DNA from 2 places in the Stenotrophomonas sp. 86428_Sma genome. Region 1 is predicted to be linked to the other one. Evidence: predicted binding sites of a transcription regulator. Region 1 holds the regulator's gene; the other holds the start of a gene.
The links. Region 1 encodes FliA, which starts transcription of late flagellar genes. Its sites were predicted from a motif close to TAAAGTTTNNCNNNCNNNGGCCGATAA; they were not measured.
Positions count from the first base shown of each region.

Region 1 (15,022 bases):
GAGGTTTCGGCTTCCTGGCCGCCAGCGCTGCTGGCAGCGGCGGCGGGTGCCGCCGGTACAACGGCAGCCGGTGTGGAAGGGGCGGGTGTGGCAGGTGCCTCGGTGGCCAGGCTCGGCGGCGCAGCCGGACGGATGTCCAGTTCGCAGTCGTCCAGCACCCAGGCGAAGGTGTCTTCGATCTTGCTGCGCGGCACCTTGCCGACCAGACCCAGGTCCCACGCCAGGTGGGCCTCGAGCGGGTCGAGCTGGGCGAAGCCGGGCAGGCGTTCCATGCGCGCGGCGACCTGCAGCGAACCGAGATGTTCCAGTTCGCGGATGATGCGCAGCGGGTCGTTGCCGCTCATGAACAGCGATGGCGCCGGGGTGAAGCCGATCTGCCAGGCTTCCGGCGTATCGTCCACCTTGGCTGCGGCGGCCGCGGGGGCGCTCGCTGCGGCCTCCCCGGAAAGAACCGCCTCCAGGCGCGCCTTCACCGCAGCAACTGCGGCGGGATCGGCGGCCTGGCCGAGTTCGGCTTCGCGCAGCAGGGCGCGCAGCACGTCCACCGAGGACAGCATGGCGTCGACGGCGTGGCCTTCCAGCGCCCGCTTGCCGGCACGCAGCTCATCGAGCAGCGTTTCCAGCACATGGGTCAGGCCGGCGATCGCGTCGAAGCCGAAGGTGCCGGCGCCGCCCTTGATCGAGTGGGCGGCGCGGAACACCGAATTGATGATCTCCGCGTCCTGCTGCCCCGATTCCAGGGCCAGCAGGCCAGCCTCCATCGCGTCGAGGCCTTCGCGGCTCTCCTCGAAGAAGGTGGCGTGGAAGCGTTGCAGGTCCATGCTCATGGCAGTGGTGGTCCGGAAGCGAAGAGGGGGAGCGGTGGCGGGCGATCAGCCCAGCACTTTCTGCACGGTGGCGACCAGCTGTTCCGGATTGAACGGCTTGACCAGCCAGCCGGTGGCACCGGCGGCCTTGCCTTCGGACTTCTTGTCGGCGGCCGATTCGGTGGTCAGCATCAGCAGCGGCGTGAACTTGTAGTCCGGCAGCTGGCGCAGTTCGCGGATCAGCGCGATGCCGTCCATGTTCGGCATGTTGACGTCGGTGACTACCGCATTGAAGCGCTGGCCCTTGGCGCGACCGAGCGCGACCGCGCCGTCTTCAGCTTCTTCGACGGCAAAACCGGCCGAGGTGAGGGCGAAGGACACCATCTGGCGCATTGACGCCGAATCGTCCACCACCAAGATACGTGCGCTCATGCAGCGTTCTCCACAGATTTCAGGTTGTCATGGGTTACGTCCAGGCCCAGGGCCTGGGTGACGCCCAGCAGGCGCGCGGCGTCACGGAAGGTTGCAGTGCAACCGTGGAAGCCGGTGCCGAGGCCTGCCTCGCGGCGGGCCTGCACGAACGCACACAGCACCTGCACGGCGGCCGTGTGGATGCGGGCGACCTGGCTGGCATCCAGGGTCAGCTCGCCTGCCTGCGCCACCAGCGGGGCGAGGCGGTTCTTGAGCTCGGTGGTGCTCTCGATGCCGAGATCCCCACCCAGTTCGACAGTGCTCATCGTTGCTCCGGACAAACGGTTCCGTGATCCATAACGGCACCCCGGTGGGGTTCTTTAGGGGAATCGACGCGGTGCGTCGATGCGGGCGCTGTTGAAAAGGGGACGGAGGGGATTAAGTCGCAACTGGCTCGGCGCTTTGCGCCGATGCGGTGCCTGTCGGGGACGCAAGGCATTGATCCGTTGGATCAATACCTTACGTCCCCACTGCGTGGTCGCCGTTGCCGAGGGTGGCTGCGGGAGAGCCTGGTCGATTGCGACTTAATCCCCTCCGTCCCCTTTTTTCGTTCAACTCAACAGCCGGGTGGCATCCAGCAGGATCATCGGGCGCTGGCTGACCCGGGCGACGCCACGGAACAGGTCGTTGGAGATCTGGCAGATGCGCGCGGTATCGGGCGGCTCGATCTGCGAGTCGGTGAGGTTGGCGACATCTTCCACTGCCGACACGCGCAGGCCGATGGTCTCGCCGTCTTCTTCCAGCACCACGATGCGGGTCTGTGAGTCGTCTTCGGCGGCCGCGGCGCCCAGGTGCAGGCCGAGGTCCATCACCGGTACCACCTGGCCACGCAGGTTCATGATGCCCAGCATGGCCGGCGCAGTGCCGCGCAAGGGCAGCAGCGGCACTGGCAGCACCACTTCCTGCACTTTCAGCAGTTCCAGTGCATAGGCCTGGGTGCCGCAGCGCAGGCGCAGCCAGCGCGAGGTGCGCTCGCCGGCGCGTCGGTTCTGCGGATGCGGGCTGCTGGCGGGCCGATGTGCCTGTGCCTGCAGCTCCTGCCAGCTGCTCGGGCGGTTGCCTGCTGGCGCGTCCACGGCCACGCGCGGTGGCGGCGCGGCACCGGTGTGTGCAACTGGAGCGGGTGCTGCGACCACGGCCGCTGGTGGCGCAGGAACGTCCTCGCCGCCGGCAGCGGCCTCGAACGCGGCCTCCAGGCCGGGGCTGTCGGTGTGGGCGAGTCGATGGCTGTCGGCCGGATCGGTCTCGTAGATCACTTCGTCCGGCAGGTCGTCCCATGTAGGTTCCGGGCCAGACTTGGCGGTGGCGGGAGCAGGGGCCGTCTCGTGGATCACCTCGTCAGGCAGGTCATCCCAGGTCGGTTCGCGCTCGGGGGCGACGACAGGCATCGCGGCGGCCTCGAAGGCGGCCTCCAGTGCTGCGTCGTCCTCTGCCGCTGCAGCAGCAACAGTCTCCGTTTCGTAGATCACTTCGGCGGGCAGATCGTCCCAGGTGGGTTCGCGCTCAGCCGTTGCGGCCGCGTCGAAGGCGGCTTCGAGTGCGGCGTTGTCGACGGCAGGCGCAGCGGCGACGGTCTCGGTTTCGTAGATCACCTCGGCCGGTAGGTCATCCCAGGTCGGCTCGCGTTCGGCGTCGGCTGCAATTGCCGGGGACGCTTCGTCGCTCGCCGGCGGCGGTGCAGCCGGTGGTGCCGCGGCGATCGCTTCGCCCAGCAGTTCGTCCAGGTAGTCGTCCAGTACACCGGTGCTGTTCATGCGGCCTGCTCCAGGGCGCGGGCATCCTCGCCGAGGATCCAGTTCAGCGCGCGGCGATAGGCGGCCAGGCCGCGGCCCGGGTAATCCTCACCAACGCTCGGCAGGGTCAGGCCGGCGGCATTGCTGATGCGGGTATCGATCGGGATCGCGTCTTCCCATACGCGCGCGCCATGACGGTCCTGCATGGTCCGCAGCGACTCGTTGCCGGCGCGGGTGCGTCGATCGAACAGGGTCGGCAGGATCGAGATCGGCAGCGGGCGGCGGCGCGAGCGTTCGACCATCTCGCCGGTGCGGACCATGCCGTCCAGGCCATGCAGGGCCAGCGGCTCGGCCTGGGTGGGGATGATCAGGCGATCGGCTGCGGCCAGCGCATTGATCATCAACAGGCCGAGGGTGGGCGCGCAGTCCAGCAGGATGTAGTCGTGCTGGCCCTGGTGGCGCGCAAGCGCATTCTGCAGTGCCAGGCCAAGGCCGGGCTGGTTGGCGCTGCGGCGTTCCAGCGTGGCCAGCGCGGACTGTGCGCAGACATAGTCCAGGCCATGGATGCTGCTGGCATGGCACAGGCTGGAAAGATCGGCGGGCGGGGCGCCGAACAGCTCCAGCACGCCAGCCGGCGGCGGGTCCACCGGTACGCCGAACGCGCGGCTGAGCGAGGCGTGCGGATCGAGGTCGATCAACAGCACGCGATGGCCAAGTGCGGCCAGTCCGCGGCCGAGGGCGAGGGTGGTGGTGGTCTTGCCGACTCCGCCCTTCTGGTTGGCGACTGCCCAGATGCGCATCGGATTACTCCTTCATTGCCGGGGGAACGGCGGCGCCGACGCGGCTGCCAGCCGGCACCGGCGGCAACTTCACCGGTGCGATGGGGGAGGTGGGGGCGGTAGCCGGAGTTGCCGCGGCTTGTTCGGTATCGGTGTTCCGGGTGGCACCGGTGGCTGCGTTCAGGCGCTGGCCGAGCGGGTCCACCGAGTGCGAGGTGTCTGCCAGGATGATGACCATCACCCGGCGGTTGCGGTTGCGGCCCTGCGCGCTGTCGTTCTCTTCGCGCGGGCGGAACTGGCCGTAGCCGACCATCGCCAGCCGCGACGGCTGCACGCCCTGGTCGGCGAACAGGTGCACCACGCTGGCCGCGCGCCCGGCCGACAGTTCCCAGTTCGACGGGAAGGTGGCGGTGGCGATCGGTACGTTGTCGGTGTGGCCTTCCACGCGCACGCTGTTGGGTACGTCGCGCAGGACCTCGGCCAGGCTGGCCAGGGTCTGCCGCGCATGCACGTCCAGCGCCGCCGAGCCGGTGGGGAACAGGATGTCGCTGTTGATCTCGACTTCGATCCACAGCTCGGTGCGGCGCACGCTGATCATGCCGCGGTCGATCAGCGGCGCGAGCGCGGCGGTCAGGCGGTCGGCGATGCTGTTGAGCTGGCGCTCGGCGCGCGCGATCTGCTCCTGGTTGTGCACCGAAACAGGCATGCGCATCTGCGAGGCCATCGACGGCAGCAGGGTCGGGTCGTGCGACGGCGCAGGCGCCGAGGGCCCGATCTTGGTGCCGGACTTGATCACCGAAGGGCTGTCCCAGCCGCCACCCTGCACCTGCTTGTTGCCGACCTGTACCGGATTGATCGTGCGCGGCGCGCCCCCGAAGGCATCGGTCAGCGCGTCGGCCATGATCCGGTACTTGCCTTCGTTCACCGAGGAAATCGCGTACATGACCACGAAGAAGGCGAGCAGCAGCGTCATCAGGTCGGCATAGGGGATCGCCCATGCTTCGTGGTTGGCGTGTTCTTCGTGGTGCTTGCGGCGGGCCATGTCAGTGCAGGAAGCCGGAGAGGTTGGTTTCGATGTTGCGCGGGTTTTCGCCCTGGGCGATCGAGATCAGGCCTTCGATTACCATTTCGCGGTCGCGGGTGTTGTGCGAGATCACACTCTTGAGCTTGGCGGCCACCGGCAGGAACAGCAGGTTGGCCGAGGCGATGCCGTAGATGGTGGCGGTGAACGCTGCGGCGATGCCGTGGCCAAGCTTGCTCGGGTCGGCCAGGTTCTTCATCACCGCGATCAGGCCAAGCACGGCACCGATGATGCCCAGCGTCGGTGCATAGATGCCCATCGCTTCGAAGACCTTGGCACCGGCCTGGTCCTGGTGTTCCTGGCTGCCCAGTTCGATTTCCAGCATGTGCCGCATCGATTCGGGCTCGACGCCGTCCACCAGCAGCTGCAGGCCCTTGCGCAGGAATGGGTCCTGCTGCGCTTCCACCTGCGATTCCAGGCCCAGCAGGCCCTGGCGGCGGGCGATGTTGCTCCACTCGACGATCTGCTGGATCAGTTCGCGGCGATCGCTGTGCGGCGGGCGCACGACCCAGCGCACGATCTTGAAGGCATGCTTGAACACCGCCGGCGAGGTGTGCAGCAGGATCGCGGCGACGGTGCCGACGATGACGATCACGAACGCCGCAGGCGACCACAACGACGCCAGGCCGGCGCCCTTGAGGATGCTGCCGCCGACCAGCGAGGCCAGGGCGAGAAAGAGTCCAATGAGGCTGAGTCTATCCATGGTTCCGGTATCGGCGTGTATGAATGGGACTTGAGACACCGGTAGATCGCGTACAGACGGTAGTCACAGTTTTCGGGGCGCCGGGCATGGCCCGGCGGGGTTCATCGCAGCCCGTCCACGTCCAGGATCAGCGCCATGCGACCATCGCCGATCAAGGTTGCACCGGCATAACCGCGCAGGCCGCGCAGCGCTTTCGGCAGCGGCTTGATGACCACTTCCTCACGCCCGCGTACCTGGTCCACGACCAGCCCGAAGCGCGCTTCGCCAGCCTGCAGCACCACGATGGTCAGCAGCGGCGAGGCGGCCGGCGTCACATCCAGCCACTGGCGCAGATCGACCAGCGGCAGCGTGTGCGAGCGGCGGTCGAGCACGGCACGGCCATCGAACCAGCCCAGCGAGGTGCGCGGCGCGTGCAGCACTTCCATCACGCGGGCCAGCGGCAGCGCATAGACGTCCTCGCCGGCCTGCACCAGCAGGGTCGGCAGGATCGCCAGGGTCAGCGGCACGCGGATCAGGAAGCGGCTGCCACGGCCCAGTTCCGACTGGATCTGGATCTGGCCGCTCAGTTCGCGGATGCGTGACTGCACCACGTCCATGCCGACGCCACGACCGGAGATGTCGGTGACCTGCTGCTTGGTCGAGAAGCCGGGCAGGAACACCAGGTGCAGGCACTCCTCGCTGCTCAGGCGGGCGGCGGCTTCCGGATCGATCAGGCCCTTCTCGCGCGCCTTGGCACGCAGCTTTTCCGGGTCGATGCCGGCGCCATCGTCCTGCACCTCGATGCTGACGTAGTCGCCTTCCTGCTGTGCCGACAGGCGCACATGGCCCATCCGTGGCTTGCCCTGTGCCTCGCGCAGGTCGGGCATTTCCACGCCATGGTCGATGGCGTTGCGGACCAGGTGCACCAGCGGGTCGGCCAGCGCTTCGACCAGGTTGCGGTCGAGCTCGGTCTCGGCGCCGATCAGTTCCAGGTCCACTTCCTTCTTCAGCGAGCGGGCGACGTCGCGGGCAACCTTGGGGAAGCGCGAGAACACCTTGCCCACCGGCTGCATGCGGGTGCGCATCACTGCCGACTGCAGGCGGGCGGTGGCGATATCCAGAGTGGACACGGCCCGGTCCAGCTCTTCATCGCGCAGGCGTGCACGCAGGGTCTTGAGCCGATTGCGTGACAGCACCAGTTCGCCGATCAGGTTGACGATCGCGTCCAGGCGCTTGGTGTCCACGCGCACGGTATGTTCGGCCTCGGCCAGCGGCTTGGCGGCCGGCTTCGCCGCCGGTGCCGGTGCGGCGACCGGGCGCGGCGCTGCGATCGGTGCCGGTGCCACCACGGCCGCAGGCTTGGTGCCCGGTGCCGCGCCACCGTGCAGCTGGTCGAGCAGGGCTTCGAACTCGTCTTCGCTGATCAGTCCGTCGTCGGCCTTCTTCGCTGGCGCGACCGCGGTCGGCGCGTTGCCACCATGCAGCTGGTCGAGCAGAGCCTCGAATTCGTCGTCGGTGATCAGGTCGCTGCCACCCGCGGTGGGTGCTGCTGCGGCGGCGGGTGCAGCCACGGCACCGCCGTGCACGTCGAACTGTGCGATCAGGTCCGGCGGCGCATAGCCCGGCTCGGTGCCGGAGGAAACCGCGTCCAGCATCGACTGCAGGTAGTCCAGCGATTGCTGGGCCGCGTCGAAGTGGTGGGCCTGCAGCACGGCCTGGCCGGCACGTGCGGCGCCCAGCGCCTCTTCAGCGGCATGGCACAGCTCTACCATGGCGGTGACGCCGAGGAAGCCGGCGCCGCCCTTGAGCGTGTGGTAGCCGCGGAACACCGCGTTGAGCTGGTCGCTGTCCTGCGGTGCCTGCTCCAGCGACACCAGCTGTTCGCCGAGGCGATCCAGGATCTCCTGCGCCTCGATGATGAAATCGGCAGTGATGTCGTCGGATACCGCGCTCATGCTTACAGCCCCAGATCCGACAACAGGTCGTCGGCGTCGTTCTGCGAGACCGCGTGGCGGTCCAGTCCCTTCAGTGCCGGCCCGGCCAGTTCCGGGTCGGTGCGATGCTGTTCCGGCGGCAGGCCGAGCGCGCCGAAGCCTTCGTGCACGCGGCGGACGATGCCGACCACGCGACGGATGATCTGCCCGGTCAGGTCCTGGTAGCTCTGGGTCAGGGCGATCTCGGTCAGGTTGTGGCGGATGCGCTCGAGCTGCGCGTCCTGGCCCGGCTGCAGGCCTTCGGCGCGCAGCTGTTCGGTCAGGCTGCGGCATTCCTCGGCCAGGTCCAGGGTGCGGTGCGTGGCCTGTTCGGTCATCGCCACCACGTGGTCCAGTCGCGCGCAGGCGTCGTCCAGTTCGCCGGCTTCGCTCGGCACGGTCGGCAGTTCGCCCAGCGCCTGTCCCAGCTCGCGGGCCAGCCGCGAGAGGCCGCTCATCATCGGCTGCGTGCGCAGCGCGACCAGCCCGTCGATGCGCTGCCGCCAGGCGGCCTCGTCACCGGATTCGAGCGCGTCCAGAGCCTCCTGCAGGCGCAGGGCGAGGGCGTTCTTGTCGACCGTGGTATCCATCAGACGCTGGCCGCCAGGCGTTCGAAGATCTTGCCGAGCTTCTCTTCCAGCGTCTGCGCGGTGAACGGCTTGATGATGTAGCCGTTCACACCGCTCTGGGCGGCTTCGATGATCTGCTCGCGCTTGGCTTCTGCCGTGACCATCAGCACCGGCAGGGTCTTCAGCTTGGCATCGGCACGGATCGCCTTGAGCAGCTCGATGCCGGTCATCACCGGCATGTTCCAGTCGGTGACCACGAAATCGAACGGCTGGCTCTGCAGCAGCGACAGCGCGGCATGCCCGTCCTCGGCTTCGGCGGTATTGGTGAAGCCCAGATCGCCCAGCAGGTTCTTGACGATTCGACGCATGGTCGAGAAGTCGTCGACGATCAGGATGCGCATGTTCTTGTTCAAAGCAGAATTCCTTTGTTGTTCATTCCGGACGGCCGGGGGCAGCCGCCTCGGGGATGTTCATTCTTCGAGGCCTGCGTCGGCAGCCTCGAACAGCTTCAGCCGGCCACGCAGGCGCAGTACCGCCTGGCCGTGGATCTGGCAGACCCGCGACTCGCTCACGCCGAGCACCGCGCCGATCTCCTTCAGGTTCAGTTCCTGCTCGTAGTACAGCGAGAGCACCAGTTGTTCGCGCTCGGGCAGGTGGCCGATGGCCTTGCCCAGCTCGCGACCGAACTCGCCGCGCTCCAGTACCTGCTGCGGGGTCGGCCCGCCCTGGGCGACGGTGTCCAGCTCGCCCTGGTCCTCGATGCGCGATTCCAGGCTCAGCACCTGGCCACGTGCAGCGTCTTCCATCAGCCGCAGGTACTCGGGCAGCGGCATCTCCATCGCGGCGGCCACTTCAGTGGCGCTGGCGGCACGGCCACTGCTCTGTTCCAGGCGGCGGATGGTGGCGGCGGCATCACGTGCACGGCGGTGCACCGAGCGCGGGACCCAGTCACCACGGCGGATCTCGTCGATCATCGAACCACGGATGCGGATCGAGGCGTAGGTCTCGAAAGAAGCACCCTGGTCGGCGTCATAGCTGCGCGAGGCTTCGATCAGGCCCATCATGCCGGCCTGGATCAGGTCGTCGACCTCGACGCTGGCCGGGAGGCGCGCGGCCAGGTGGTGGGCGATGCGCCGCACCAGGTCCGAATGCTGGGCGATGACTTCGTTCGCCGCCGAGCGCTGCACTTCCCTGTACTGGGCTGCGCCTTTCATGCCGTCACCCCACGCTGCTTGAGGATGCGTTCGAGGAAGAACTCGACGCCGCCACGCGGTTCGGTCGGCGCCTGCCAGCGCGCGGTACGGCGCGCGATCTCGGTGATCGCCAGCGCCGCCGGGCTGGACGGATAGGCCTTCACCACCGGCTGCTGGCGCTGCACCGACAGGCGCAGCCAATCGTCCTGCGGCACGCAGCCCAGGTAGTTCAGCGAGACATCGGCAAGGAACTTCTCGCAGACGCGGGTCAGCTTTTCGTACAGCACGCGGCCCTCGTTGGGGTCGCGCACCATGTTGGCCACCACCTGGATGCGGTCCACGCCACGCTCGCGCGACAGCACCTTGATCAGTGCGTAGGCGTCGGTGATCGAGGCCGGCTCGTCACAGACCACCACCACGGTGTCCTGTGCGGCCTGGCAGAAGGTCAGCACGCCATCGGTGATGCCCGCGGCAGTGTCCACCACCATGATGTCCAGCTCGCGCTCCAGCTCGGAGAACACGTTGACCAGGCCAACGTGCTCGGCCGGGGCCAGCTCGGCCATGTGGCGGCGGCCGGATGCGGCCGGGACCACCAGCACGCCGTTCGGGCCTTCGACGATGACGTCATCCAGCGTGCAGCGGCCGGCGACCAGGTCGGCCAGTGTAAAGGTGGGGTTCAGGCCCAGGATCACGTCGATGTTGGCCAGGCCGAGGTCGGCGTCCAGCAGCAGCGTGCGCTTGCCCATGCCAGCCAGTGCCACGGCCAGGTTGGCCGACACATTCGTCTTGCCCACGCCGCCCTTGCCGCCAGTGACCGCAATGGTGCGCACAGGGCCGAGCGGCTCGCTGCGGGTGGCCGACAGCGGGAAGGTCTTGGTCAGCTTGGCGTACTCACGCGACGGCATGGTTCAACTCCGGGTTGCAGGGCATATCGGCCGCGCGGCGCAAATCTTCAAGGCGAAGTACAAGATTGGCTGCACTGGCCCGGTGCAGGTCCTCCGGGACGTCCTGGCCATCGGTCACCCAGGTGATCGGCAGGGCATGATCCACGGCCACCGACAGGGCGTTGCCGAAGCGGCCGGTCTCGTCCAGCTTGCTCAGTACCAAGCCCTGCAGGTTGGCGGCGCCGAAGCGGCGGACCACCTCGTCCATGTCGCCGAAGCTGGTGTTGGCCGGCAGCACCAGCAGGGTGCGGACCTGGCGCGCGGCACGCAGCCACTGCAGCTGGGCGGCCAGGGCGCGGTCGCGCGGGCCCAGGCCGGCGGTGTCGATCAGCACCAGCTTGTAGTCCTTCAGGCGTTCCAGCAGCTGGTCCAGGTCGGTGCCGCTGTTGGCCTCGTGCACCGCGATGCCGAGCTGGCGGCCGTAGCCGTACAGCTGCTCGCGGGCACCGATGCGGGTGGTGTCGGTGGTGACCAGGGCCACGTCACGCGGCGCGTGCTTCTCGGCGAAGCGCGAGGCCAGCTTGGCGATGGTGGTGGTCTTGCCAGCGCCGGTCGGGCCGACCAGGGCGATCACGCCACCTTCTTCCAGCGGGTCGACCGGGGCGATCGGCAGCTTGCGCGAAATCAGCCCCAGCATCAGGCCGCGGCCTCGATGGGCCTCGGTCTCCAGCGGGATCTGCATGGCCACGTCGCGGGCGAGGCCGGCATCGAAGCCATACTCGTCCATCAGGTCCAGCGCGGTGGCGCGCACCGGGCAGCCGCGCAGGCGCTCGTCGGTGAAGCGGTTCATCTCGCGCTCGATCACATGGCGCATGCCGGCCACTTCCTGGCGCAGCTGGCGGATCTCGGCGTCGTCCTGGGCCACCAGGGTCAGTGCCGGGGCTGGGGCCAGCACGGGGGCAGCGCCGGTTTCGTCGCTGGCTTCGACCGGTGCCGGTTCGCTGGCGACGATCCCGGGTTGCGCTTCGGTCACGGCAGCGGTCGGCAGCGGCGGCGGCTGCACGGCCGACGCCGCGCTTTCGTGATGCGTCTCGTGCGGCGGGTCGATCTGGAAGCGGGCGCGGTTGGCCGGTGCGGCGGTGCTGGGCGCCGGTGCGACGATGGCTTCGGCGAACGGAGCGAAGATCTGATCCGGCAGCGCCGGTTCGTTGACGGCGGCGCGTGCCAGGGTGGCGGCGAAGCCGGTGCTGCCGCGGGTCGGCACGATCTCGTCGGCGCTGTCCAGGGTGCGGCCGGTGGCGCCGACCGCAGCGCGGGCGAGGGCAGCCACGGCCGAGGTGGTTGCGGCCACCGGTTCCGGTGCCGGGGTATTGCTGCGGCGGCGGGTGACCGCGGCGATCACCGCGTCGGCGGCGGTGCGCGGCTTCGGCGCCGGCGGCGGAGCGATGTCACGACGCGAGGCTTCCAGTGCACGCTGCACGGCGCTCTCGTCGTAGTTGGCGGCGGCGACGATCTCGATGCCTTCCTCGATCCGGCGGTTGGACAGGATCACGGCGTCAGGACCATGTTCCTTGCGCACCAGGTTCATGGCCGAGCGCATGTCGGCGGCGACGAATCGTTTGATTTTCATGCTGTGGTCACGGGACGAAGACGGCGGGGTGGCGGTCGGAGAACTCGGGTGGTCGGTGGTCTGCACGGTGCGGGTTCCCCTTGGTATCTGTCTGTTGCGTTGGTTCGAAAGTGGTGTCTGTTTTCTGGCGCATCGGAGGGCGGCGTCAGCTGATCGTTCCGACCAGCTTCAGGCGCTTGTCCTCCGGCACCTCGCTGTAGGCCAGGACCGACAGCGACGGAACGCTGTGGCGGACCAGGCGGGCCAGCGCGGCACGCACCGGGCCAGGTACCAGCACGACCGCGGGCTCGTTGCGGGCTTCCTGCTTGCTGACGCATTCGGCCAGGCTCTGGTGCAGTCGCTCAGAGAGTCCGGGTTCCAGCGCGGCGCCGTTGCCCTGCGTGGACTCCTGCAAGACACGTTCCAATTGTGGGTTGAGCGTGAACACCGGCAGCTCCGCCGACATTCCGGCGATCTCCTGCACGATGAAACGACCCAGTGCGGTGCGCACGGCGGCAGTCAGCACGGCCGGGTCCTGGCTGTTCGGAGCGTGTTCGACCAGTGCTTCGGCGATCTTGCGCAGCTGGCGGATCGGAATGCGCTCGATCAGCAGGTTCTGCAACACGCGCACCACCGCCGACAGCGGCAGCGCCTTCGGCGTCAGATCTTCGACGAGCTTGGGTGCGCTCTTGGCCAGGTTGGCCAGCAGGTGCTGCACTTCCTCGTGGCCGAGCAGTTCCGGCGCGTGTTCGCGGATGAGGTGCGAGAGGTGGGTGGCGACCACGGTGGCTGGATCGACCACGGTATAGCCCAGCGTTTCAGCCTGGGCACGCTGGTGCGGTTGGATCCAGGTCGCGTCCAGGCCGAACGCGGGGTCCTTGCCGGCGATGCCTTCCAGTGCGCCGAGGGCGCTGCCCGGGTCCAGCGCCAGTTCGCGGTCGGGGTGGATCTCGGCGGTGGCCACCGGTACGCCGTGCACCAGCACGCGGTAGCCGTTGGCCGGCAGTTCCAGGTTGTCGCGGATGTGCACCGACGGGATCAGGAAGCCGACGTCCTGGGTCAGCTTGCGGCGCACGCCCTTGATGCGTGCCATCAGTTCGCCGCCCTGGCTGCTGTCCACCAGCGGAATCAGCCGGTAGCCGACCTCCAGGCCCAGCGGATCGACCGGGCGCAGTTCGTCCCAGCTCAGTTCGGCAGTCGGAGCCGGCGCGGCCGGGCGGCCGAGTGCGTTGAGCGCGGCAGCGTCATTGCCTGCGGCTGCCGGATCGGTGGCCGCGGCCTTGCCCTTTCGGTAGACCTTCCAGGCGATGAAGCCGAGGATCGCGGACAGCGTCAGGAAAGCGACGTTGGGCATGCCCGGCACCAGGCCGACCACACCGATGATGCCGGCGGTGATCGCCAGCGCACGGTACTGCCCGAACACCTGGCCGGTCATGGCCTGGGCCATGTCCTGCGAGCGCGAGGCACGGGTGACCAGCATGGCCACGGCGCTGGAGACCAGCAGCGCCGGCAGCTGCGCCACCAGGCCATCACCAATCGACAGCAGGGTGTAGGTGGCAGCGGCATCGCCGAACGGCATGCCATGCTGCAGCACGCCTACGGCCAGGCCGCCGAGCATGTTGATGAACAGGATCAGGATGCCGGCAATGGCATCACCACGGATGAACTTGCTGGCACCGTCCATCGCGCCGTAGAAATCGGCTTCCTCGCGGACTTCCTCGCGGCGCAGCTTGGCTTCTTCACGCGTCAGCAAACCGGCGTTGAGGTCGGCGTCGATCGCCATCTGCTTGCCGGGCATCGCGTCGAGGATGAAGCGCGCGGTCACTTCCGAGACGCGGCCGGCGCCCTTGGTGATGACCACGAAGTTGATGATGGTCAGGATCGCGAACACCACGATGCCGACCGCGTAGTTACCGCCGATCACGAACTCGCCGAAGGCGGCGATGACCTTGCCCGCGGCGTCATGGCCGTTCTGGCCGTTCAGCAGGATCACGCGGGTGGAGGCGACGTTCAGCGCCAGCCGCAGCATGGTGGTGATCAGCAGCACGATCGGGAAGATTGTGAAATCCAGTGGGCGCTTCACGTAGACCACCGCCAGCAGCACCATCAGCGAGATGGCGATGTTGAAGGTGAACAGGGCATCGAGCACCGGCGCGGCCAGCGGCACCACGACCATGGCCAGCAGGGCCAGCACGATCAGCGGTGCGCCAAGGCCCTGGCGGATCATTTCCAGCGCGCGGCGGGTGTTGAAACCGGTGGAGGGCTGGGCGCTCACGGGCGGCCTCCCTTGCCGAATTCATCCACCTGGATGTGCGGGGCGTCCGGCATCGGGCCAGTGCGCCAGGCGCGCAGCTGGTAGACGTAGGACAGGACCTGGGCGACGGCCGAATACAGTCTCACGGGGATTTCCTTTCCGAGTTGGCCTTCCCGATACAAGGCGCGTGCCAAAGGCGGGGCGGAGACGATCGCCACCTTGTTGCCGTCGGCCACTTCACGGATGCGCAGGGCGGTCTCATCCACACCCAGGGCGACCACGGTGGGGGCGTTCATGGCGCCGCCCTCGTACTTAAGGGCGACCGCGTAGTGGGTGGGGTTGACCACCACCACGTCGGCAGTGGGCACCGCCTCCATCATCCGGCGGTTGGCCATCTGCTGCTGCAGCTGGCGGATTCGGCCCTTTACCTCCGGGCTGCCCTCGCTTTCCTTCATTTCGCGACGCAGCTCTTCACGGGTCATCTTCAGCTTGCGCATCCAGTTCCAGCGCTGGTACGGGGCGTCGATGGCCGCCAGCACCAGCATCGCGCCGGCGGTGGCCAGCAGCAGGCGCAGGGTGAAGCCGAGGCCGTCGGTGATGGCGGTCTCCAGCGGGTGGTGGATCAGCCCGCGCAGGGTGTCGAAGCCGGTCCACACCACCAGCCCGGCGGCAACGCCGACAAAAGCCACGCGCAACAACGACTTGGTGAACTCGGCGATGGCTTCCGGGCCATACAGGCGCTTGAGCCCGCTCATCGGGTTCATGCGGTTGAAGTCGGGCATCATCGCCTTCTGCGACCAGCGCAGGCCGCCCATCACCAGCGGGGCGACGAAGCTGGCCAGCAGGCAGACCAGCACCAGCGGCGCGATCACCAGCATGAACTGCAGCAGCAGGTCGCCGAAGTGGCCGAACAGTTCCTTCGGGTTCTGCCGCAGGCTCTGTTCCGGGCTGAGTGCATGCTTCATCCAGGCGCTTGCACCGCGGCCGA
Region 1 covers NZ_CM151156.1:2,254,842-2,269,863, forward strand. Annotated here, with positions in the region: gene ACZK3J_RS10360 (chemotaxis protein CheA) at 1-827, opposite strand, end outside; gene ACZK3J_RS10365 (response regulator) at 873-1,238, opposite strand; gene ACZK3J_RS10370 (STAS domain-containing protein) at 1,235-1,543, opposite strand; gene ACZK3J_RS10375 (chemotaxis protein CheW) at 1,829-3,031, opposite strand; gene ACZK3J_RS10380 (ParA family protein) at 3,028-3,810, opposite strand; gene motD (flagellar motor protein MotD) at 3,815-4,831, opposite strand; gene ACZK3J_RS10390 (flagellar motor protein) at 4,833-5,573, opposite strand; gene ACZK3J_RS10395 (chemotaxis protein CheA) at 5,675-7,507, opposite strand; gene ACZK3J_RS10400 (protein phosphatase CheZ) at 7,510-8,115, opposite strand; gene cheY (chemotaxis response regulator CheY) at 8,115-8,507, opposite strand; gene ACZK3J_RS10410 (RNA polymerase sigma factor FliA) at 8,565-9,308, opposite strand; gene ACZK3J_RS10415 (MinD/ParA family ATP-binding protein) at 9,305-10,192, opposite strand; gene flhF (flagellar biosynthesis GTPase FlhF) at 10,179-11,801, opposite strand; gene flhA (flagellar biosynthesis protein FlhA) at 11,947-14,007, opposite strand; gene flhB (flagellar biosynthesis protein FlhB) at 14,052-15,022, opposite strand, start outside.

Region 2 (15,022 bases), 790 kb from region 1:
CGGGCTCGCGTGGCAAGACGGACGCCATGGACGCCGAAGCGATCGCCCGGTACGTGAAGAAGGAGAACGATCGCCTGCGTGAATACGTACCGCGTACCGACGAGCAGCAGCAGATGCACGATTTGCTGCGCAAGCGGCAGACGCTGGTAAAGACACGCGCGCGCCTGGAGCAATCCTTCGGGGTAAGCAAAAGTGCTCCCGGGGAGCTGTCAGATCTGTTCTGCGCTCTGGCTGGGACGCTGTCCGAGCTGGAAAGCGAACTGCAGCGCTTGGGTCGCGATGGAGAGCATGGCACGCTCTACAAGCGCCTGTTGACCATCCCTGGTGTCGGCCCTGCCGTCGCCGCTCACCTGATCTACTACATGACGCGCTGGCCGTTGGCCAACGCCAACGCGTGGATCGCCTGCACCGGCCTGGATCCCCGGCCCAACGAGTCTGGCGGCAGAACGGGACGGCGTCGGCTGTCCAAACAGGGCGCGCCAGTGCTGCGCCAGATGCTCTACATGGCCGCCATGGGGCTCAAGCGGTGTCGTCGGGGGCAACCGCTCTACGACGAGCTGTCAAAACGCGGTCACCCCAGCACCGCCGTCTTCAACATCCTGGCCAGAAAGCTGGCCAGGATCGCCTGGGGCGTCTTCAAAAGCGGCCGGGACTTCGATCCGGCCATGCTGAAGGTGGGTCAAGCCTGCTTCCAGCAGGCTTGACCACGAACATAGGATCTCGACTCTACAAAAAGCGAAGGCCGGCTTGCGCCGGCCTTCTGTTTTATTTCGCCTTGCCCTGGTTGGCCACGGCTTCAGCGGCCTTGCGCGCTGCTTCCGGGTCGCCCAGGTAGCGGAACGACTTCACCGTCAGGTCGTCGTTCAGTTCGAACAGCAGCGGGATGCCGGTCGGGATGTTCAGCTCGAGGATTTCCTCGCGCGAGACGTTGTTGAGGTACTTGTACAGCGCGCGCAGCGAATTGCCGTGGGCGGTGACCAGCACGGTCTTGCCGTCCTTCAGCTGCGGCGCGATGGCGTCATGCCAGTACGGCAGCACGCGGTCCAGCGTGGTGGCCAGCGATTCGGTGCCCGGCAGCGCGTTGCGGTCCAGGCCAGCGTAGCGGCGGTCATGGATCGGGTGGCCCGGATCCTCCAGGTCCATGGCCGGCGGCGGGATATCGTACGAACGACGCCACACCTTGACCTGGTCCTCGCCGTGCTTGGCGGCGGTCTCGGCCTTGTCCAGGCCCTGCAGGCCGCCGTAATGGCGTTCGTTGAGGCGCCAGGACTTGTTCACCGGCAGCCAGTCCTGTTCCAGCTCGGCCAGTGCACCCTGCAGGGTGTGGATGGCACGCTTGAGCACGGAGGTGTGGGCAACGTCGAACTGCAGGCCTTCCTCGCGCATCAGGCGACCCGCGGCGGCCGCTTCCCGGCGCCCCTGCTCGGTCAGGTCGACATCGACCCAGCCGGTGAAGCGGTTGTCCAGGTTCCACTGGCTCTGGCCATGGCGCAACAGTACGAGTTTACGGGTCACTGCAGGGTCTCCAACGCGAGGAAAGGCAGGCCGCCATTGTAGCCCCGGGCGCCGCTCACCGGGCCGTGGCACCGCGCATGCGATGCTGTGACCAATGAATACGGTGATCGACCCCGGGCGCTGGGAAGGCAGCGTCGCCGCGGCACGCAAGCAGCAGCTCCAGCTGGCTGGCCGCGTGGAGCGCCAGGACCGCCTGCCACGCAACGTGCGCTGGCTGGCCGGGCTGGATGTCGGCTTCGAGGACGATGGCGCCATCACCCGCGCCGCGGCGGTACTGCTGGACGTAGAGACGCTGCAGCCCGTGGCGCAGGAGATCGCGCGCATCCCCACGGTGATGCCCTATATCCCCGGCCTGCTCAGCTTCCGCGAGCTGCCGGCATTGCTGGCCGCACTCGCGCTGCTGCCACGCACGCCGGACCTGGTGTTCGTCGATGGCCATGGCATCAGCCACCCGCGCCGGCTGGGGGTGGCCGCTCACCTCGGTGTGGTCACCGACCTGCCAAGCATCGGCGTGGCCAAGTCGAAACTGGTGGGCCGGTTCGTCGAACCGGGTGCCGAGGCCGGCGCGCATACGCCGCTGCTGGATGGCGATGAGCAACTGGGCTGGGTGCTGCGCAGCAAGCTGCGCTGCAAGCCGCTGTTCGTGGCCGGTGGCCATCGGGTCAGTGCGGATACCGCGCTGGACTGGGTACAGCGCACGCTGCGCGGGTACCGGCTGCCGGAACCGACCCGGCTGGCGGATCGGCTGGCCTCGCGGCGGGATAGAGTCGACTGTTAGTCGACTGCTCTTCGGCAAGGTCGCGAAAAAGCCCGCGCTGCGCGCGATAGTCGACTAACAGTCGACTCTACCAAGCCGGCTTCATCCAGGCGGCTTGACCCGATCGACGCCCCTGCATCCTCGTTCAGCGATGCACGTGGCCGCGATGGCCCTGCGCGTCCTCGCCGTGGTCATGGCCTTCATGGCCCTCGTGCTCGCCGCCCTTGGCCGGCGCCGGCTCACCACAGGCTTCGCCGCAGTGGTCCGCTTCGATCTGCAGTGTCACGTGCTCGATGCCGAAGTCATCGTGCAGGCGCCCGCCCAGATCACGACGCAGCGCATCGGCATCGGTGCCGTCGCGCATCACGATGTGCGCGGTCAGCGCCGGGGTGCTGGAGGCCAGCGCCCACACATGCAGGTCATGCACGTCCAGTACCGCAGCGTGGCCGGACAGGCTGTCGCGCACCTTGGCCACGTCCATGCCCTTGGGCACGCCTTCCAGCAGCACGTTGATCGCTTCGCGCATCAGTACATAGGTGCGCGGCAGTACCCACAGACCGATCAGCACCGCCAGGATCGGGTCGATCGGCTTCCAGCCGGTCCACTTGATCAACAGCGCGCCAGCAATCACGGCCACCGAGCCGAGCATGTCTGCCCACACTTCCAGGTAGGCACCCTTCACGTTGAGGCTCTCGCCGCTGCCGGCCTGCAGCAGGCGCATCGAGATCAGGTTGATGACCAGGCCCGCCGCGGCAATCACCAGCATGCCCGACGAGGCAATCTCCTGCGGCTCGCGGAAACGTCCAATGGCCTCCCACAGGATATAGCCGGCGACCACGAACAGCATCGCGCCATTGATCATCGCGCCCAGCGCTTCCAGGCGTGCATAGCCGTAGGTGCGGCGCGCGTCCGGCGGGCGCCGGCTCAGCCGCACCGCGACCAGCGCGATCATCAGCGCTAAAGCGTCGGTAGCCATGTGCGCCGCGTCGGACAGCAGCGCCAGGCTGTTGGTCCAGAACGCGCCCACCACCTCGACGACGAGGAAGGTGGAGGTCAGGCCGAGCGCCCACCACAAGGGTTTCTCGTGGCGGATCTCGGATGGCAGGTGATCGTGGTCGTGGCCCATGGCAACAGCTCCTTTGCGATGGGAGGCAGGCTACGCCGGAGGGCGTTGGGAAACTATCACGGTGTTTATAACATTGCAGGCCACGCGGTCCCTCACCGGGCATGGCCCGGCGCTACCGGAGCGCGGCCGGCAACGCCAGGCCACGCCTGGCGGACGCAGCGGACCGACGTCCGCCTGCGGTCAGAACCCGAAGCGCAGGCTGGCCCAGTACGCGCGACCCGGCTCGTTGTAGGTCGCCGCGCCGGCATCGCTGCTGTTGGCCTCGCGGAAAAGGCGCTTGTCGGCCAGGTTGTTGACGCCGAAACCGAAGCTGACCGTCTCGGTCACCTTGTAGCGCGCGCTCACGCCCCAGATGTTGTACGCACCACGGTCCTGCAGCGCGATCGACGGATCGCAGGTGCCGGTGCAGCGCGGATCATTGTTGATGTTGGTGGTGGCCGGCTTCTGCTTGCCGTAGAAGGTGCCGGTCAGCAGCACCGACAGCTTGTCGGTGGCCTGCCAGTCCAGCATCGTGTTGACGGTGTACTTCGGAATTACCGACAGCGGCTGGCCGGTGCTCTTGTTCTCGTTCTCCACCATGTAGGTGAAGTTGTTGCTCCACTTCAGGCGGTTGCCCTGCTCGCCCAGCAGCGGGACCACCAGGTTGCCTTCCAGACCCTGCACGATCGCCTTGGGTGCGTTCTCCCAGCGGAAGATGCGGCCCTTGGTGTCGGCGGTCAGCCCGATCTGGTTGTACCCGGCCTGGATCTTGTCCTTGTAGTCGTTGTGGAAGTAGGTCAACGACGCTTGCCAGCCGCTCTGCGGTGCCCACTCGATACCCAGTTCCTTGTTCAGGCTGGTTTCCGCCTTCAGGTCCGAGTTGCCGCGCATGTAGCAGCCGGCGCCCAGGCTCGGCAGTGCATTCGGGCAGCCATTGCCCCGGGTGTAATACAGATAGTCCGGATTCGACTGGTACAGGTTCGGCGCCTTGAATGCACGGGCGATACCGCCCTTCACCACCCAGTCGCTGTTGATGCGGAACTGCGCATTGAGGCTGGGGCTGGTGTTGTTGCCGAACTGGCTGTGGTGGTCGAAGCGCAGGCCCGGGGTGACGATCCAGCGCTCGCCCAGGTAGATGTTGTCTTCCACGAACACGGCGGTGGTCTGCGCGTCGGACTTGCCGCGTGCGCGATCGGCCGACAGCCCCGGGATGCCGCCGCCGCTGCTGCTGGACTGGCTCATCGAGTACGGGTCGGTCAGGCGGCTGTCCAGGTATTCAAAGCCCAGCGTCCAGATGTTCTCGGCACCACCCAGCGTGGTCGGGAAACTGACTTCGCCGTCCAGCTGGTAGTTGCGCAGGCGCGAGGTCGACCAGTCGGTGCCGTTGAAGCTGCCCTCCGAGCCACCGGCCAGGCCTTCGTTGATGCGCGAGTTGTTCACCGCCTCCACTGCAGCCGTTACCCGCGAGGTCACATCACCCCAGCGGCCGCGATGGGTGATCGCGCCGGTGTTGCGATACATGCGGTTGGTCTCGGCCTGCTGCTCGGCCAACGCCCCCAGATCGATCGGTGTCGAGGTACCGGTGGTGCTGACCGCGCGGTCGCCAGCATAGATGTTGCCCTGGCGACTGGTGCCGGCTTCGAATTCGACCACCTGGTTGGCGGTCACGTCCCAGCGCAGCAGCGCGTTGACATCGCGGTTCTTGACGCCCTCGCGACCGGCCGGCGGCACCGCGTTCGGATTCGTCGCGAAGTCACGATTGAGTTCCAGCGAATCGGCGTCGGTCTTGTTGAGATTGCCGTACAGGCGGAACGACAGGGTGTCGGTCATCGGCCCGCTCAGCTGCAGGCCGACGCGCTCGCTGCCGCCTTCGGCGCTGTGCTCGGGCACCAGGCCATACAGGTCGACCGCGCCGGTCAGGTCGCCGGTCGGGCGCTTGGTGATGATGTTGACCACGCCACCGGAAGCACCCGAGCCATAACGTGCCGCTGCAGGGCCACGCAGCACTTCGATGCGCTCGATCATTTCCGCCGGCACCCAGTTGGTATCGCCGCGGGTATTGCGCTCACCGCTGCGGCCCATGCGCACGGCATCACGCGCACCGATGCGCTTGCCGTCGACCAGGATCAGGGTGTTTTCCGGGCCCATGCCACGCAGATCGATCTGGCGGTTGTTGCCGTACTGGCCCGAGGCACTGTTGCCGGTCAGGTTGACGCCGGGCATGGTGCGCAGCAGCTCGGCGATGTCGTTGGCCGGCGGGCGCCTGGCGATGTCCTCTGCGGTGATGGTGGAGGTACCCAGGGCCTGGCGCGCGATCTGCGAGGCGGTGACGTGCACCGTGTCGATATCGGTGGCGTCGGTTTCGGCGTGGGCGGTCAGAGCGCTGCCGGCCAGCAGGGCGGCAACGGCAAGCGCCAGCGGGCGCGGCGAAAGGACAACGGCAGGGGACATGATCAGGACCTTCTGGCAGGGCTACGGGGCCTCTGGCAAAGGGCTTGAGGCAACGACGAGGGGGAGGCGGAGCAGTCCTGCAGCAGGCACCTGCAGCCCGTTCCGTGCGCGCACTCTACCATCAATGCGATTGATTCTCAAATGCGTTCACTCATTGCCGCAGCGGCGCCGATGTGGTTTGCGCACCGTGCAACCCTGCACCGCGCGTAAACTGGCCGGCTAACCCGCCATCAACCGTATGCCGCCGCGGCCGATACCCGTGGTTTGCCGTACGCAGTCAGAGATCGACGTGGAACCACCCCAATTGGACGATGCCAGCCAGCCGCTGGCCGAGGCCTGGCAGCAGTGTCTGCTGCAGGCCGGCCCTGCCGCCACCGCGCTGCTCAGGGCCGCTGCTACCGATGCCCCACCCGCGCTGGCCCAGCGCTTTTACGAAGTACTGCTGCAGGACACCCGTGCGCGCCGTTTCCTGTCCCACGACCAGGTCAAGCAGCGCCTGCAGCCGGCCATGCAGCGCTGGCTGGCGCAGCTGCTGACCACTGATGCCAGCGGCATCGCCAACACCGTGGCCTCGCAGCGGATCATCGGCGACGTGCACGCCCGCGTCGGCATTCCGGTCGACCTGGTTACCCGCGGTGCGCGCGTGCTCAAGCACGAACTGTTCGTGCGCCTGCGCGACGATGCACCGGACAGCGACACCGCATTTGCCGCCATCGACTGCCTCAGCGCGATCATGGACATCGCCATGGAAGGCATGACCCTGGCCTACACCCACGCGCGCGAGCGCTCCACCCGTGCCGACGCCGCCTACCGGCTGTTCTCGCTGGTACAGAACGTCGGTACCGAACGCGAGCGCCAGCGCGCACTGCTGCTGGACTGGGAAAACGCCCTGCTCTACGCGTTGGCCGGCCACGTGCAGGCCAGCGACAACGCCAGCCTGGCCACCTCGGAGTTCGGCCTGTGGTTCACCCACAAGGGCATCCCCAGCTTCGGCGAAAGCAGCGAAACGCAGCAGGTGGGCCAGTTGATGGCCCGCATTGATGGCCACCTGCAGCGCGCGAGCGGCGATGCTCCGGCGCAGCGACTGGCGGTGCTGCCGGCCATCCGCGAGGACCTGGCCGCCATCCGCACCCTGATGACACTGCTGTTCGAGCGCATCGGCGAACTGGATGCCGGCAGCGACGCGCTGACCAACCTGCTCAACCGTCGCTTCCTGCCCACCGTGCTGCGCCGGGAAATCGAGCTGGCCACACGCAACCGCACACCATTCTCGCTGCTGCTGCTCGACCTGGATCACTTCAAGGCGATCAACGATGGCCACGGCCACGATGCCGGCGACCGCGCGTTGCAGCACGTCGCCGGCCTGCTCGGCCAGCTCACGCGCGGCAGCGACTACCTGTTCCGCTATGGCGGCGAAGAATTCGTGGTGGTACTGGTGGCTGCCAGCGAATCGCAGGCGACCGTGATCGCCGAGAGCCTGCGGCGGCAGATCGCACAGTCGCCGGTGGCACTGGCCAACGGCCAGGTGCTGGCACTGACCGCCAGCATCGGCGTGGCCGGCCACGACGGCCATCCGGACTACGAGCGGCTGATGGCCCGTGCCGACGCGGCAATGTACGAGGCCAAGCGCAGCGGCCGCAACCGCGTGGTGGTGGCCAGTGCGGACCTGCAGGAAGCGCCGGGACGGCGCGCACTGCAGCGATGACGGCAGGACAGGTAGAGTCGACCGCGGGTCGACTATCGCGCGCACCGCGGGGTTTTTCGCACGCAGGGCGAAGAGCAGTCGACTGACAGTCGACTCTACTGACAGCCGGCACTACCGATACGGCCGCCGGCCGCTGCTTTCACCGCCACCACCCGCCACGCTGCCCACCAGAGCAGCGCCAGCAACGCGATGCCCGCCCCCAACAGGCATACCGCCGGCCAGCCATGGCGCGCCTGCATCCACGGCCCGGCCGCTGCACCGGCACCACTGCCCACCGCATAGAACAGCATGTACAAAGCCACCAGGCGTCCATGCTGTTCAGCCGGCGCGCGCAGCAGCGATGCCTGGTTTGATACGTGCAGTGCCTGTCCACCCAGGTCGAGCACAATCACGCCCAACAGCAGCAACGACAGCGACTGCGGCAGGCCCAGCAAGGGCCACCACGCAACCAGCATCAACAACAGCGCACCGACGCTGACCGGATGCGCGAAACCACGGTCCATCCAGTGCCCTACCCGCGCCGCCAGCAGCGCACCGATCACCCCGGCCAGGCCCAGTGCACCGATGGCGGCGGTCGACCAATGCAGCGGTGGCGCCGAGAGCGGCAAGGGTGCCGCCGCCCAGAACACATTGAGGCCGGCAAACAGCAGCAGTGCCAGCGGCCCACGCTCGCGCAGCGTTCGATCGCGGCGCAGCATGCCCAGCATCGAGCCCAGCAGCTCGCGCCAGCGTGGGGGAACCGACGGCACCGGTACTGCGGGCAGGCGCCGCCACAGCAGCGCCGCCAACCCCGCCATCACCATCGCTGACAACAGGTAGACCATCTGCCAGCCAAAGGCCGCCGCCACCGTACCGGACACCACGCGCGCCAGCAGCAGGCCGATGAACACGCCGCCCTGCACCACACCGACCACGCGACCTCGCTGCTCGGGCGGTGCCAGCATGGCGGTATAGGCGATCAGGCCCTGGGTCAGCGCCGTGCCCAGCAAGCCGGCCAGCAGCATGCCCGACAACAGCCAGCCCGCCGTGCGTGACGCTGCCAGCCACAGCAGCGCCAGCACCAATGCGATCAACTGCAGCCGCAGCAGGCGTCGCCGGTCACCACGGTCCGCCAGCGGCAGCAGGCCAAGCAACGCCAGCACGCTACCGGCCTGGGTAGCAGCCAGCACCGCGCCAGCCACGGCCCGGTCCAGCGCAAAGGCGCGTGCAAGCTGATCCAGCAGCGGCTGCGCGTAATAGACGTTGGCAACGCTGGCACCTGCGGCAACCGCGAGCAGGACCAGCAGCGGGCGGGGAAGCGATATGGCACTCATGATGTGGTTGCAATTTGAAACTTGATGCAGACTACTGCCATTGGTTTTAAACTGCAACCACATCAGAGAGGTCCACCATGCACGCCGACAGCCCCTGCCCCGTCGCCCGCAGCGCCGATCTGCTCGGTGACCGTTGGGCGCTGCTGGTCATCCGTGATGCCTTCGATGGCGTCACCCGTTTCGGTGATTTCCAGCGCAGCCTCGGCGCGGCCCGCAACATCCTCAGCGACCGCCTGCGCCGGCTGGTAGAGGCCGGCGTCCTGCAGCTGCAGCCGGCCTCCGATGGATCGGCCTACCAGGAATACGTGCTCACCGCCGCTGGCCAGGAACTGTTCCCGCTGCTGGTCGCGCTGCGCCAATGGGGTGAACGCCATCGCTTCGAGGCCGGTGAAGCCCATTCACAGCTGATCGAATCGGCGACGCGGCGGCCGCTGCCCTACATGCAGCCGCGCGGGCGCGACGGCCAGCCACTTCAGCCCACCGCCACCCGCGTGCGCAAGCTCAGGGACGGCGGGCGCGACACCTGATCCGCCCATTCGCGCACACCGACGAACACCCGCGCCGGTTAGCATCGGGTCTTTCCGCCACTGGATGCCGCCGATGTCGCGCGATCGCCCTTCCCTGCTGACCACCCTGCTGTTGCCGCTGCTGGCCTGCGCCACAGCAACCACGCAGGCCCGCGAGGTTGCCGCGCCCGCCGACCACGTGCAGGCCGATGGCCCCTATGTGTTCCGCCAGGGCGACCAGCTGCAGGCCAAATGGATCTGCGACGACAAGGTCGAGTCGCACACGCTTGCCACGCAGGCCGCAGGTGCCGACATCGCCCCGCGCTGCGGCTACGAGCACACGGTGCACGTGGCTGCCCCGAATGCGCCTTCGGTTTCCGTGCTGCCGGCCGTGCCGCGCATCGTTGCGCTGTCCGACATCCATGGCCAGTACGGGTTGCTGGTGCGCCTGCTGCGCGCCCACCAGGTCATCGATGCCCAGGATCGCTGGGCGCTGGGCAAGGACACGCTGGTCATCGCCGGCGATGTGTTCGACCGTGGCCCGCAGGTGACCGAGGCCTTCTGGCTGCTGTATGGCCTGCAGCAGCAGGCGGCCGCCGCCGGCGGCGCGGTGCACTTCGTGCTCGGCAACCACGAAACCATGGTGCTGTACGACGACCTGCGCTACGTCAACCCGAAGTACCTGCGCAGCGCGCAGCTGCTCGGCCGCAGCTACCCGCAGCTGTACGGTGCCGATTCGGTGATCGGGCAGTGGCTGCGCACCCGCCCGGTGCTGCTGAAGATCGGCGACACCCTGTTCCTGCACGGCGGTATTTCGCCCGAGGCAGTGCAGCTGGCGCTGGACCCGGCGCGCACCAATGCGGCCTACCAGGCGTCACTGGGCCTGCCCAAGGCCGAAGTAAAGGCCGACCCGGCCACCGCACCGCTGTATGACGGCAAGACCAGCCCGATCTGGTACCGCGGCTACTTTGATGGCCGCCTCGACACCGCGGGGGTGCAGACCGTACTCGACCGCCTGCAGCTCAAACGCATCGTGGTCGGCCACACCTCGATGCCACACGTCAGCAGCTTCCATGGCGACCGCGTGATCGCCATCGACAGCAGCATCAAGAACGGCGAGAACGGCGAACTGCTGTTCATCGAAAATGGCAGGCTCAGCCGTGGCCTGCTGGATGGCTCGCGGGTGCCGTTGGCGCCGGGTGAGCCGGGCCTGCAGGACTGAATGAAGGGACAGCGCGACGGCACCGGGCGGCGGCGGCGCGCTCCACCTTCACCCAGTTTGCGGCTACCCTCGGCAGCCGAGAGAGGCCCACCCCGTCCATCCGGTGGGCCTGACCGTTACAGGAGCCCCCGCGCATGCGCGTTCTGATTGCTGAAGACGACCCGGATATCGCCTCCGGCCTGTGCGCCTCGCTGCGCCGGCAGGGGCACGTGGTTGACCACGTCGACAACGGCGCGCACGCCGACGCGGCACTGGGCTCGACCCAGTACGCATTGCTGGTGCTGGACCTGGGCCTGCCTCAGCTGGATGGCCGCGATGTGCTGCAGCGCCTGCGTCAGCGCGGCGATGGCCTGGCGGTGCTGGTGGTGACCGCCCGCGACGGCCTGGCCGAACGCGTGCGCGTGCTCGACCTGGGCGCCGACGATTACCTGGTCAAGCCGTTCGCGCTGGACGAATTCGAAGCGCGCGTGCGCGCACAGCTGCGCCGCGTGACCAGCAATGGCAACCCGGACCTGCGCATCGGACGCCTGCGCCTGGACCTGGCCGGGCACCGGGTGTGGATCGACGACCAGTCGCTGGAACTGACCGCGCGCGAGTTCGGCCTGCTGTCGGCTCTGGCAGTCCGCGCCGAGCGCATCGTGTCGCGCGCGCAGCTGGTGGAGGCGCTGTGCGACTGGGGCCAGGACCTTACCGACAACGGCCTGGACATCGCCCTGCACCGCCTGCGCCGCAAGCTGCAGCCCGGCGGAATGGGCATCCGCACCGTGCGCGGGCTGGGCTACATGCTGGAAGACGCGCAGGACGACAGCGCCCCGTGATCAGTGGACCACCCAGCCTGCGCCGGCGCCTGCTCGCCTTCCTGGCGTTGCCGATGCTGGGCCTGCTCACCTTCAACACGATCCTGGCCTACTACGTTGCGCTGGACTATTCCAACCGCATCCACGACCGCAACCTGATCGACGACACGCATTCGTTCGCGCAGATGCTGAGCACCATGCCGGTGACCAGCGACCTGTCTCCGCAGGCGCGCTTCCTGATCGAGTACGACCCCGACGGCCATCGCTACTTCAACGTCGACAGCAGCCGCATGGGTACGCTCAGCGGCAATGCAGACTTCAGCCCGTACGCCCCTTCGCAGGACTGCACCGGTGTGCATCCGGCGCTGTACGACGGCAACCTCAATGGCCAGCAGGTGCGCATGGCCACCGTCTGCACGCAGGCGATGAACGATCCGCAGGACCAGCTGGCGGTGACCGTGGCCGAGAGCATGGCCGACCGCCGGCAGCGTGCGCGCGAGATCCTGATGATCATCATCCCGCTGATGACCATGCTGGCGCTGGGTACCGCAGCGCTGGTCTGGTTCGGCGTGACCTATGGCCTGCGCATCCTGACCCCGCTGAGGACCCGCCTGGCCCAGCGCCGCGGCGAACTGGCGCCGATCTCCGATGCCGACGTGCCCGAGGAGATCCAGCCACTGATCAGCACCATCGATGATCTGTTTGCCCGCCAGGCGGAAATGATCACCCTGCAGAACCGTTTCATCGCTGATGCCGCGCACCAGCTGCGTTCGCCGCTGGCGGGCATGGCCCTGCATGTGGACCAGGCACTGGCACATGGCGACCCCGATACAGTGCGCGAGGCGCTGCAGCACATCCGCCGGCTCAACCAGCGCACCGCCCGGGTCAGCACCCAGCTGCTGGCACTGAGCCGGGCGCAGACCGTGCCCGATACCGTGGAGGCACTGGACCTGTGCGAGCTGGTACCGCAGTGGGTCGGCATGCGCGTACCGGAGGCGATCCGCGATGGCATCGATCTGGGCTACCGCGGCAGTCCCCATCCGCTGCGTGTACTCGGCAACGGCGCCATGCTGCAGGAAGCGCTGGACAACCTGATCGACAACGCCCTGCGTTATGCCGGCCGCAATGCAACCGTCACGGTGGGCGTGCACGCGCTGGACGACAATGATGTCGAACTGTATGTGGAAGACAACGGCCCTGGCGTGCCCGACGACGTGATGCCACGGCTGGGCGAGCGCTTCTTCCGGGCGCCGGGCACCGCTGCCAGCGGCACCGGCCTCGGCCTGGCTATCGCGCACGAGGCGGTGGAGCACTTCGGCGGCCGCCTGAGCTTCCTGAACCGCCCAGGTGGCGGACTGAAGGTCGCCATCACGCTGCCGCTGCTGAAGGCGCCCTGACCCGGCCCGGGGCGCTGAAAGGCTGGCGAAAATCGCGCTTGCGATCCTGCCATCCCCACTGCCGTCCCGGAGCCGCCAGGTGACCGAATCGCACGACTTCTTCCTCCCCGGTGGCCCACAGGGCGTGCTGCTGGTCCATGGCCTGACCGGCACCCCGGCGGAAATGCGCATGCTGGGCAAAGGGCTGAACAACGCCGGTTTCACCGTGCACGGTGTGCAGCTGCCCGGCCATTGCGGCAGCGTGGATGACCTGCTGGCGACCACCTGGGAACAGTGGTACCAGGGCGTGGAAGATGCGGCGGCAACCCTGCGCGGCAAGGTCGACCAGCTGTTCGTCGGCGGCCTGTCGATGGGCGCGGTGCTGTCGCTGGCACTGGCTGCACGTCGCCCCGAGTGGGTGTCCGGGGTTGGCGTGTACGGCGCCACCTTCCGCTATGACGGCTGGAACATCCCCGCCGTGGCCCGCTTCTCGTTCCTGCTGCCGTGGTTCAAGCGCTTCAACATCGGCCGCGACCGCATGTTCATGGAAGAACCGCCGTACGGCCTGCGTGACGAGCGCCTGCGTGCGCAGGTCAGCGCCGCCATGCTGTCCGGCGACAGCGCCGCCGCCGGCCTGCCGGGCAACCCCTGGCACGCCCTGGCCGAAATGCGCGCCCTGAGCAACTGGACCCGCCGCCACCTGCACCAGGTCACCGCGCCGTGCCTGGTGATGCACGCCCGCGAGGACGACGTGGCCAGCATGGGCAACGCCGAGCTGGTGATGTCGCGGGTCAGCGGCCCGAAGGAACTGGTGGTGCTGGAAGACAGTTACCACATGATCACCATCGACCGCGAACGCCGCGATGTGATCCGCCGCAGCGCGCGCTTCTTCACCGAAATCGGTGAACGCACTGGCGTGCTCAAGGCGGTGGCCTGACATGGGGGCACTTGCCACGCTGCTGTGGCTGGCCAATGTCGTGCTCGATACCGGTGGCCAGCTCGCCTTCAAGGCCGCCGCCAGCGACCCGCAGGAGGGCGAAGGACTGCAGCGCTGGAAACACATGCTCAGCCGTCCCTGGCTGTGGATCGGCATCGCCTGCTACGTGCTTGAGTTCGTCGCCTGGATCGCGTTCCTGTCGCTGGTGCCGCTGTCCAAGGGCGTGCTGCTGGGCTCGATCAACATCGTCGCGCTGATGATCGCCGGCCGTTTCCTGTTCCGCGAGAAACTCACGCCGCTGCGGGTGACCGGCATGCTGCTGGTCACCGCCGGCGTAGCCGTGGTGGGGGCCGGCTCATGAGGCGCCTGTATGTGATCGGCTTCCCGCTGCTGATGGCTTTCGACACGCTGGCCCAGCTGTGCTTCAAGTACGCCGGTGACGCCGCGTTGCCGGTCGAGGCCAACACCGCCTGGCTGCTGCGCGTGCTGTCGCAGCCGTGGGTTTACGGCGCCATCCTCGGCTACGTGGGTGCATTCTTCACCTGGATGAGCCTGCTGCGCCATGCGCCGATCGGTCCCGCCTTTGCTGCCTCGCACCTGGAAGTGATCAGCGTGCTGCTGCTGTCGGCGTGGCTGTTGAACGAGCCGCTGACCCTCCACCATCTGCTCGGTGCGGTACTGATCGTGGCCGGCATCGTCTGCCTCGGCCGCGCCGAGGCGGACGACCCGCACAGCCCTGCCGAAACCACGACGTGAGCGCGCTGCGATGAGCCTGTTCGCGCGCGAACTGCCACCAACCGCCGGCCTGCCGATGCAGGCCAGCGATTTCCTTCCCGGTGGCGGCGACCTGCGTGACATCCTGGCCAGCCAACTCGGCACACCGCCGCTGCAGCTGACCTGTTCCGGCACGCACGCGCTGCTGATCGCCCTGCGCACGCTGCGCAAGCGTGCGCCAAAGCGCGACACCGTGATCATGCCGGCCTATAGCTGCCCGCTGGTGCCGATCGCGGTGCACAGCCTGGGCCTGCGCGTGCAGTTGTGCGATACCCGGCGCGGTCATTTCGACTTCGACCCCGGCCAGCTCAAGCGGCTGGCCGATGCGCGCACGCTGGCGATCCTGCCCACCCACCTGGGCGGGCGCATTGCCGATGTCGAGCTGGCCTGCGAAGTCGCCCGCAACGCCAGCACCTGGGTGATCGAAGATGCCGCGCAGGCACTCGGCGCACGGGTCGGCAACAGCAGTGTCGGCATGCGCGGCGATATCGGATTCTTCAGCCTGGCCGCCGGCAAGGGCCTGAGCCTGCATGAAGGCGGCCTGCTGGTCAGCCGCGATGACGA
Region 2 covers NZ_CM151156.1:1,468,831-1,483,852, reverse strand. Annotated here, with positions in the region: gene ACZK3J_RS06770 (IS110 family transposase) at 1-704, shown strand, start outside; gene gpmA (2,3-diphosphoglycerate-dependent phosphoglycerate mutase) at 766-1,515, opposite strand; gene nfi (deoxyribonuclease V) at 1,610-2,293, shown strand; gene ACZK3J_RS06755 (cation diffusion facilitator family transporter) at 2,418-3,398, opposite strand; gene ACZK3J_RS06750 (TonB-dependent siderophore receptor) at 3,579-5,828, opposite strand; gene ACZK3J_RS06745 (GGDEF domain-containing protein) at 6,118-7,533, shown strand; gene ACZK3J_RS06740 (MFS transporter) at 7,629-8,846, opposite strand; gene ACZK3J_RS06735 (winged helix-turn-helix transcriptional regulator) at 8,924-9,373, shown strand; gene ACZK3J_RS06730 (metallophosphoesterase) at 9,447-10,574, shown strand; gene ACZK3J_RS06725 (response regulator) at 10,709-11,392, shown strand; gene ACZK3J_RS06720 (sensor histidine kinase) at 11,389-12,768, shown strand; gene ACZK3J_RS06715 (alpha/beta hydrolase) at 12,848-13,684, shown strand; gene ACZK3J_RS06710 (EamA family transporter) at 13,686-14,045, shown strand; gene ACZK3J_RS06705 (DMT family transporter) at 14,042-14,440, shown strand; gene ACZK3J_RS06700 (DegT/DnrJ/EryC1/StrS family aminotransferase) at 14,451-15,022, shown strand, end outside.
Region 2: the regulator FliA is predicted to act here: its motif matches at 6,059-6,085, upstream of ACZK3J_RS06745 (GGDEF domain-containing protein).